Regions from separate parts of the Bacillus sp. 7894-2 genome, predicted to be linked through region 1. Evidence: riboswitches for the same ligand, from Rfam matches in the RefSeq annotation. Region 1 holds a riboswitch; the other holds the start of a gene.

What was found. A riboswitch is a leader RNA that binds a small molecule or an ion and turns the genes downstream of it on or off. The one in region 1 is predicted to bind cobalamin.
Region 2: another riboswitch for cobalamin. It lies ahead of CHI10_RS19585 (ABC transporter substrate-binding protein); the one in region 1 lies ahead of CHI10_RS16375 (ribonucleoside-diphosphate reductase subunit alpha).

What each region holds. Positions count from the first base shown of each region.
Region 1 covers NZ_NPDG01000109.1:3,218-7,648, forward strand. Annotated here, with positions in the region: gene CHI10_RS16370 (heavy metal translocating P-type ATPase) at 1-1,607, shown strand, start outside; gene CHI10_RS22755 (hypothetical protein) at 1,627-1,755, shown strand; cobalamin riboswitch at 1,877-2,070, shown strand; gene CHI10_RS16375 (ribonucleoside-diphosphate reductase subunit alpha) at 2,205-4,427, shown strand.
Region 2 covers NZ_NPDG01000137.1:5,474-9,904, reverse strand. Annotated here, with positions in the region: gene CHI10_RS19595 (adenosylcobinamide amidohydrolase) at 1-471, opposite strand, end outside; gene CHI10_RS19590 (FecCD family ABC transporter permease) at 521-1,573, opposite strand; gene CHI10_RS19585 (ABC transporter substrate-binding protein) at 1,539-2,498, opposite strand; cobalamin riboswitch at 2,662-2,866, opposite strand; gene CHI10_RS19580 (hypothetical protein) at 2,947-3,723, opposite strand; gene CHI10_RS19575 (FtsW/RodA/SpoVE family cell cycle protein) at 3,999-4,431, shown strand, end outside.

The DNA of each region.
Region 1 (4,431 bases):
TAGGCAAGCTGTTTGAAGCGAGGGCTAAGGGGCGTTCTTCTGAAGCAATCAAAAAGCTTATGGGTCTTCAGGCAAAAACAGCAACTGTCTTAAGGGAAGGGGAAGAAATTGAAATTCCCCTGGAAGAAGTTATTGCTGGAGATATCATATATGTAAAGCCGGGTGAAAAAATACCGGTTGATGGTGAAATTATCGAGGGACAGTCTGCATTGGATGAATCCATGCTGACGGGAGAAAGCGTACCTGTTGATAAAACAGCTGGAGACACAGTCATTGGATCCACCCTTAATAAAAATGGCTTCCTGAAAATTAAAGCCACTAAAGTTGGCAAGGATACGGCACTGTCACGGATTATTAAAGTAGTGGAAGAAGCACAAGGTTCCAAAGCGCCCATACAGCGGATGGCAGATAAAATCTCCGGGATATTCGTTCCGATTGTTGTGAATATAGCCGTGGTTACATTCCTGGTATGGTATATATGGGTAAGTCCCGGTAATTTTGCAGAAGCACTTGAAAAATTGATTGCCGTCCTGGTGATTGCATGTCCATGTGCCCTGGGTCTGGCTACGCCAACTTCTATAATGGCTGGTTCAGGCCGTGCAGCGGAATATGGGGTTCTTTTTAAAGGCGGGGAGCACCTGGAGCTTACACATGAAATCACTACTGTCGTTCTTGATAAAACCGGCACCGTAACACATGGCAAACCGGTTTTAACGGATGTGATTACGGAAGGCAATGTTGAAGAAAGTGCATTTCTTCAGCTTGTTGGATCAGCTGAGAAGCAGTCTGAGCATCCATTGGCCGAAGCGATTGTAAAAGGAATAAAGGATAAAGGAATCACTCTATTTAATCCGCAGGAATTTGAAGCTATTCCCGGATATGGGATTAAAGCAAAAGTGGAAGGCAAAAACCTCCTGGTCGGTACAAGAAGATTAATGGAAAAATACGATATAAATGTACATTCAGCCAAGCTGGAAATGGAGACACTTGAGGAAAATGGAAAAACGGCCATGCTAGTTGCAGTCGATGGCAAATATGCGGGTATCGTTGCAGTGGCGGATACGATAAAAGAAACATCCAGAAATGCAATCAATCGCTTAAAGCAATTGGGAATTGAAGTCATTATGATAACGGGAGATAACAAACGTACGGCTCAGGCAATAGCTGAGGAAGTGGGGATAGACTCTGCAATTGCAGAAGTTCTGCCTGAAGGCAAGGCAGAAGAAGTAAAAAAACTTCAAAACCAGGGTAAAAAAGTCGCCATGGTCGGCGATGGCATAAACGATGCCCCTGCACTCGCTGTTGCTGATATAGGAATGGCGATTGGAACCGGTACAGACGTTGCGATGGAAGCAGCAGATATTACTCTAATGAGAGGGGATCTAAATAGTATCGCAGACGCCATTCTAATGAGTAAAAAAACGATAAGAAATATCAAACAAAATCTTTTCTGGGCATTTGCCTACAATACCCTTGGCATCCCAGTAGCTGCATTAGGGTTCCTTGCTCCCTGGCTTGCCGGTGCAGCAATGGCTTTCAGCTCCGTATCTGTCGTTTTGAACGCACTTAGATTACAAAGAGTAAAAGTAAGTGAAAAAAACGTTTAATTGGAAGGGGCAAATTTAAATGAAGAAATGGGCAGGTGCAACGATTGCTTACCTGGTGCTTATAATGGCTGGTTATGCGGCATATGATTCTTTCTGGGCTAAGCCAGAGCAGGTACCACATGATATTGAAATTGAAAATCATGAATAAAAAATGACCGGGCAGAGGGGAATCCCCTCTGCCCGTTTTTTACTGATTTATAATTGTAATTTATTTCTCGATATGATAGAATCTTCTACAATATATAGTATGGATTTTTAAAAGTGAAAACTACATATAGATCGTGATTGGTGTCCTATATGGACTTAATAGGGAATTCGGTGAAAAACCGAAGCTGTCCCCGCAACTGTAAGTGCAGACGAAAAAAGCATGCCACTGTACAAAACGCTTTATGGCGCTAGTATGGGAAGGGCTTTTAGTAGAGTGAAGCACAAGCCAGGAGACCTGCCAGGGCGATCGAAAGTTTCTTATCTTCGGGGATTGAGATGATGAAACGATCGCGTAATGGCCGTTTGTTTCTCTGCTTCCTGCTATTATACTATCGTTTGATCCGCTCATTTTCCGGGCGGATTTTTATTTTGCCTTTAGGAGGAAGTAAGATGGTCCAAACCATACAGCCGATTAAAATTTTAGAAGAACTTAAGACTGAATTCCCACAGCTTGGCTTTGAACAAATGTTAAAAAGGTATGAAGAAATGAGTCAGCTGGGAGGAGAGGCCATGTATGACCAGCTAATACTGGATTGTTTATCATTTATCAGCATTGAAGAGCCTGATTGGACGTATGCCGCTTCACGTCTGCTTCTTAAAAAGCTCTATATCGAGTCCGGAAAAAACAGAGAATGCGGGCCGGATGACTGCTACACACATTTTTATACGCTAATTGAACGTCTGACCTCTTTAGGAATTTATGAACAAGATATATTAGATGTGTATTCAAAGGATGAGATAAATGAGCTGTCCCATTTTATTAAAAAAGAAAATGACCGTTTATTTACATATTTGGGGCTGAAGATGCTGGCAGATCGGTATCTGGCCAGGGACAAACAGAGAAAACTCTATGAGCTTCCACAGGAGCGGTTCATGATCATCAGTATGGTTCTAATGAAAAAGGAGCTAAAGGATAAGCGTCTTAAGCTTGTTAAAGAAGCTTACTGGGCAATGAGCGGATTGTATATGACTGTTGCAACTCCAACACTCGCTAATGCCGGGAAAAATTGGGGTCAGCTTTCAAGCTGTTTCATTGAAACCGTTGATGACAGTCTTGATTCCATTTATGACAGTAATACTGATATTGCATCTCTTTCCAAAAGCGGTGGAGGAATTGGAGTATATTTGGGGAAAATCCGCAGCAGAGGCAGTGATATTAAAGGATTTAAGGGGGCATCTTCAGGCGTGATTCCCTGGATGAAACAGCTGAATAACACAGCGGTCAGTGTTGACCAGCTTGGACAAAGGCAGGGTGCTATAAGTGTCTATCTGGATGTCTGGCATAAAGATATCTTCTCGTTTCTTGATGCAAAGCTTAATAATGGAGATGAAAGGCAGCGAACACATGATTTATTCACAGGTGTCTGCATTCCTGATTTATTTATGGAAAAAGTGGAAAGCCGCGGGTATTGGTATTTATTTGATCCCCATGAAGTCCGCAAGGTAATGGGCTTTTCACTGGAGGATTTTTTTGACGAAGGAGAAGGCGAAGGTTCTTTCCGCCAGAAATATAAAGAATGCATTGATAACCCGAATCTATCAAGGGAAAAAGTATCTGCTATTGAGATTATGAAATCCATCATGAGAAGTCAGCTTGAAACCGGGACACCATTCATGTTCTACCGGGATGAGGTTAATCGGAAAAATGCCAATTCGCATTGCGGAATGATTTATTGTACCAACCTTTGCACTGAAATCGTACAAAACCAAAGTGTTACTAAGAGGGTTGAAGAATATACAAGGGATGGGAGAATTATTATCGAGAAACAGCCGGGAGACTTCGTTGTCTGCAATCTTTCATCCATCAATCTTGCACGGACCATAAGTGAAGGAGTCCTTGAAAGGCTTGTGTCCATTCAGGTGCGAATGCTTGATAATGTTATTGATATAAATAGAATTCCAGTTACTCAAGGGCAGATAACAAATCAAAAATACCGTGCGATTGGTCTAGGGACTTTTGGGTGGCACCACCTTCTTGCACTGAAAAAAATCACATGGGAAAGCGAAGAAGCAGCAGAATTCGCTGACATTCTATATGAACAAATTGCTTTTTTAGCGATAAAAAGTTCTATGAATCTGGCAAAAGAAAAAGGAAGCTATACAGCCTTTAAAGGCTCTGATTGGGAAACGGGTGCCTACTTTGAAAAGCGGGGATATATGGGGGCAAAGACAGAAATGGACTGGACAGGATTGAGCAGGGAGGTAAAGGAATTCGGCGTCCGAAACGCCTATATGATGGCGGTTGCCCCTAATGCATCTACTGCATTAATTGCAGGAAGCACACCGAGTATTGATCCTATATTTAACAAGCAGTATTCCGAAGAGAAAAAAGATTATCGAATCCCTGTTACAGCTCCTGATATTAACAGTGAGACCATCTGGTACTACAAATCTGCCTATCATATTAACCAGGAGTGGAGCCTCAGGCAGAATGCTAACAGACAAAAGCATATAGATCAGGCTATTTCATTTAATTTCTATATACCTAACCATATTAAAGCTATCGATCTTTTAAATCTGCATCTTTCAGCATGGAAGAATAAATTAAAAACAACTTACTATATCCGTTCAACTTCATCAGAGGTTGAAGACTGCGAATCTTGCTCAAGCTAAAGGA
Region 2 (4,431 bases), on a different contig from region 1:
CGGCTCCTGGGCAAGGGCCTGTGCTAAAAACACCCTCTGTCTTTCCCCGCCGGATAATTGCTGAATATCAGCATCCTGAAATCGGGAGATGCCCGTCTGCTCCATAACCCTGTTAACCGCTTCTTCATCCTTGCCGGTCCAGCTCTGGAACCAGCCCTTTTGATGAGCATAGCGGCCAAGGGAAACCGTTTCCTTTACAGTATAAGAAAAGGCCTGTGAGGAATGCTGGGGCAGAACAGCCATGATTTTCGCCAGTTCTTTCGGTGTATATTCTGATAGGTTCTTACCTTTGATCACAATATCACCAGCTGTATGGGGCAGAATGCCGCTCAGCATCTTCAGAATTGTCGTCTTGCCGCTTCCATTCGGCCCCAATATCCCGAAAAGCTCTCCTTTTTCCACTTCAAAGCTGATATTTTTTACAACCGGCGCACCGGCATACCCGCCTGTGATTTGTTGGGCTCTTAGCATGAGTTATCACTTCTTTCTTGATTCGAAAAGCACAAGCGCCTTTATGCGCTTAAAGTTTATTCCTTCTTCTCATTAAAATAGCCCCAAAAACAGGTGCACCGATTAAGGCTGTAATCACACCGATCGGAAGCTCGGCAGGAGCAATGATCGTCCGTGAAACCAGATCGGCAATAATAAGGAAACCTGCTCCCACCAGAATGGATAGCGGCAGCAAATGCCTATGATCCGGCCCCCATAACATCCTGGTCAGATGAGGAATCACAAGTCCGACAAATCCTACCGTTCCAGACACAGCAACAGCCGCACCCGTTAAGATAGAGCCTGCTATCAGGACCATCATCTTTCTCTTCTGAACGTCCACCCCGATATGCCGGGCCTTTTCCTCTCCGAAGCTCATGGCATTAAGCTCTTTGCTGTTCACTAACAGAAGAACCGCGCCTATCACAAAGAACGGAAGGATAATGTTAATATACGCCCAGCCTCTCATCGACACACTTCCAAGAAGCCAGCCGATGATCTGTCTCAGCTCCTCACCAGTCAGAGCAATCATCAGAGAGATGAGGGCTCCAAGAAAAGAACTGAAGATAATGCCTGTCAAAATAATCGTTTCCACTTTCATGGATCTTTCAATATTTCTCGCAAAAAGCAAAACCGCAAAAATAGTTAAAAAGGCAAATAAGATGCTGAATAAAGGCAGCGTAAACATTCCTGCAAACGGAATGGATAAGCCAAAGAACAAGGTTAAAACTGCACCAAGCGAAGCTCCGGAAGATACCCCGATTGTAAAGGGATCTGCCAGCGGATTTCTTAATAAGCCTTGAAAGGCTGCTCCTGCAATGGCAAGAGACGCCCCGACCAAACCTGCCAGCAATACGCGCGGAAGCCTGATATTCATAATAATATTTGCATGCATGCTATCTGTGTTTTCCAATGAAACAAAGGAAAATATCTCAGCGCTGATTACTCTGATGATCGTCATGGGATGAATGGACACGGTTCCGATTGAGATCCCCATCAGCACGGCACAAAGCAGGAAAGCTGCTGCTGTTACATAAGCCAGTAATTTATTATTTAAATACGTCCGGATATACTGCTTTTGCAAGTTCCTCGACTCCTTCAATAATACGAGGGCCAGAGCGGGTTACCATATCGGAATCAACATCGATAATCTGCTTATTTTTCACTGCGGTTATATCCTGCCAGCCATCGCGGCTTAAGACATTGCCGACAGCATCTTCAGTGTAATAGCCATGAGTTGTGATGATCACATCCGGATTCCGTTCGATAATCGCTTCCGGATCCATCTTCGGCCATCCTTCTTCCGTAATGATATTTTCTGTGTTGATGGCACTCAGCATTTCGTCCATAAACGTCTCAGTCCCTGCTGCATAGATTTCCGGAGCAGGTGAAACTTCAACCATTACCGATTTGCGGTCCTCTTCTTTTATCCCATTAGCTTTTGTTTTGATTTCCTCAAGCTGGCTCTTCATGTCTGAAACAAGAGTTTCTGCTTTTTCCTTCTCTCCCGCTGCGGTCCCAATCATTTCAATGGATTCAAATACCTGATCAAAGCTCTTCGCGTCATTGACAACAAGGACGGTTACACCTGCATCCCTTAATTGCTGAAGACCTGCTTCCGAATATTGTGCACTTGAAGCGTGGGCAAGGACAAGGTCTGGATTTAAGGAGATCACTTTCTCTACATTAAATTCCAATCCTCCGATTTTTTCCTTTTCTGCGGCTTCTGGCGGGTAGTTATCAAAATCCGAGACCCCGACCACTTCTTCTCCAAGCCCTAATTCGAATGCTATTTCAGTGTTGCTTGGAATCACGGAAACGATTCTTTCGGGCTTGGCTTCAATGACCACTTCATTATCCAGCGCGTCATTTATCGTTACAGGAAATGCAACACTCTGCCCTTCCTCAACCTTTTTCTCTTCTTTTGGCTGTTCAGTACTATCGCCGCAGCCTGCAAGCACTCCTGCAGCAAGCAGGATAGTTAATAAAAATACATAAAACTTTTTCATTCTCAGCAATCCTCCTATAACTTTCGACAAAATTCGGGTGGTGCCTGTCACCAAAAATAAAAAAAACATCCCCTCGAATGGCAAGGAGATGTTGGTATGGTCATTTACAAAAAATTGCAGAATAGATGGCCGGACCAAACACCTCCCTATCCTCGTAGGTTTATGGGTGCTTAAGAATCAGGCAGGTCTCCTGGCTCATGGTCAATGCGTTCTGCTCCTTCCCATACTTGTGTGTACAGTGGATTTGCAGACAGCTACCATTTACAGTGGCGGGACCGCGCTGGAATTTCACCAGCTTCCCTATTAAGTCTTCAAAAGAGCTTGCTTTAAAGCCCTTTTGAGAAGACACCTGTTCTATTGCGGATATAAAATTTTCTATTTCTGATTATACACCATCCCGCAGAAAAGTAATAGAAAATTGCGGAATGTTGTAAAAAAGTTCAGAATTCTAACGAGAGTATATTTTCCATTCTTTTGTCTTCTTATCGAACACAATCTTTGCCTCACATGGCTCTTTTACTATGGCTTCGTACTCATCATACATATCATCCATATTAGCAAAATCACCAATAATCCAAATTGGAATCTCGATCCTGACCCGATTCTGTTCGATATCCTTAATGGAAAGGACCGCTCCTTCTTTCATGAGGGGCTTTAATGAAAGCAGGACATCTCTGGTAATAGGAGGATACGTCTTTTTCTTCTTAATGCCAAGGAGCGTTTTTTCTACCTTCATCTGTCCCATTTTCCCGGGGATCACTTCCCCAAGCATACGGTAAAAATCGTTCAGATCGCGATAATAAGTGCGGTTAAACCAGCCATCGTCATGGGCAAGGTACACATACCGGTTGCTCAGATAATTGTAAAATGGCAGCTTAAGATGCTCTTTAATATGGCCGAGATAAAGAAGCTCCGCAATTGTCTGGCCCGGAAGCTCATTCACCGCTTCCTCTTCCTCGAAGTCAATCCAGCAAAAATCGCCATAGCCGTATACATCATCCTCAACCAGCCTGCCCAGCTTGTCCCTTGACACATAATCGAACATCGTGTGGCTATTAAAGTCCCCATGTTCATAACGGTGCTTTAACAGCAGTAAATTATTAATAGAATCTGAAAGAGTCTGGGCAAACTCTGCAAACTCAATTCCATATGTCATTACATACTGATCCTGTTCATTAAGATGGATGTAGATGAGATCACGAATAGTTTGATTCCTTCTTTTCAATGACGAAACCTCCGAACCGTAGCCAAATTGATAAAAAGACAGCTTCTTATGAAACTGCCTGCCAAACTTCCAGTATTTTATCCTCTTATTGTAGCAAAAATATCTGAAAATATCTTTGCAGATGAGAAAAAATTTTTAATCCGTTTTTTTGAAAATACAGGAAACCATCATGGTAATTTATTCGTCTAACTAATGAAATCCCTTTCTCGATTGTAAGGTTAATTTTTCTTTGGTAGGATAAAAATGTAAAAAGGTAAAGAAACCAGGTGTATATAATGAACCAGAATAATAGATTCTCAGACCGATTTGATTGGACGTTATGCTTTCTCCTGCTGCTGTTTTTTCTCATCAGCTGCATTGCGATATACAGCGGACAATCTTCCAATCAATATGAAGGGAATTTTGTTATATCACAAATTAAAAATTATATTGTTGGTGCTGTCATTGTAGGGATTGTCATGTATTTTGACAGCGAGCAAATCCGGAGACTCACATGGCTGCTGTACGGTTTAGGCATCCTATTGCTTGTCGGGCTATTCATTGCACCGGAAAGTATTGCACCAGAACGCAAAGGGGCTACATTGTGGTATATCATTCCCGGACTCGGTTCAGTGCAGCCTTCAGAATTCGTAAAGGTGTTCCTTATTATCGCTCTCAGCAAAATCATCGCTGACCACCATCTTAAGTTTCAGGCTAAGACAGCCGGCA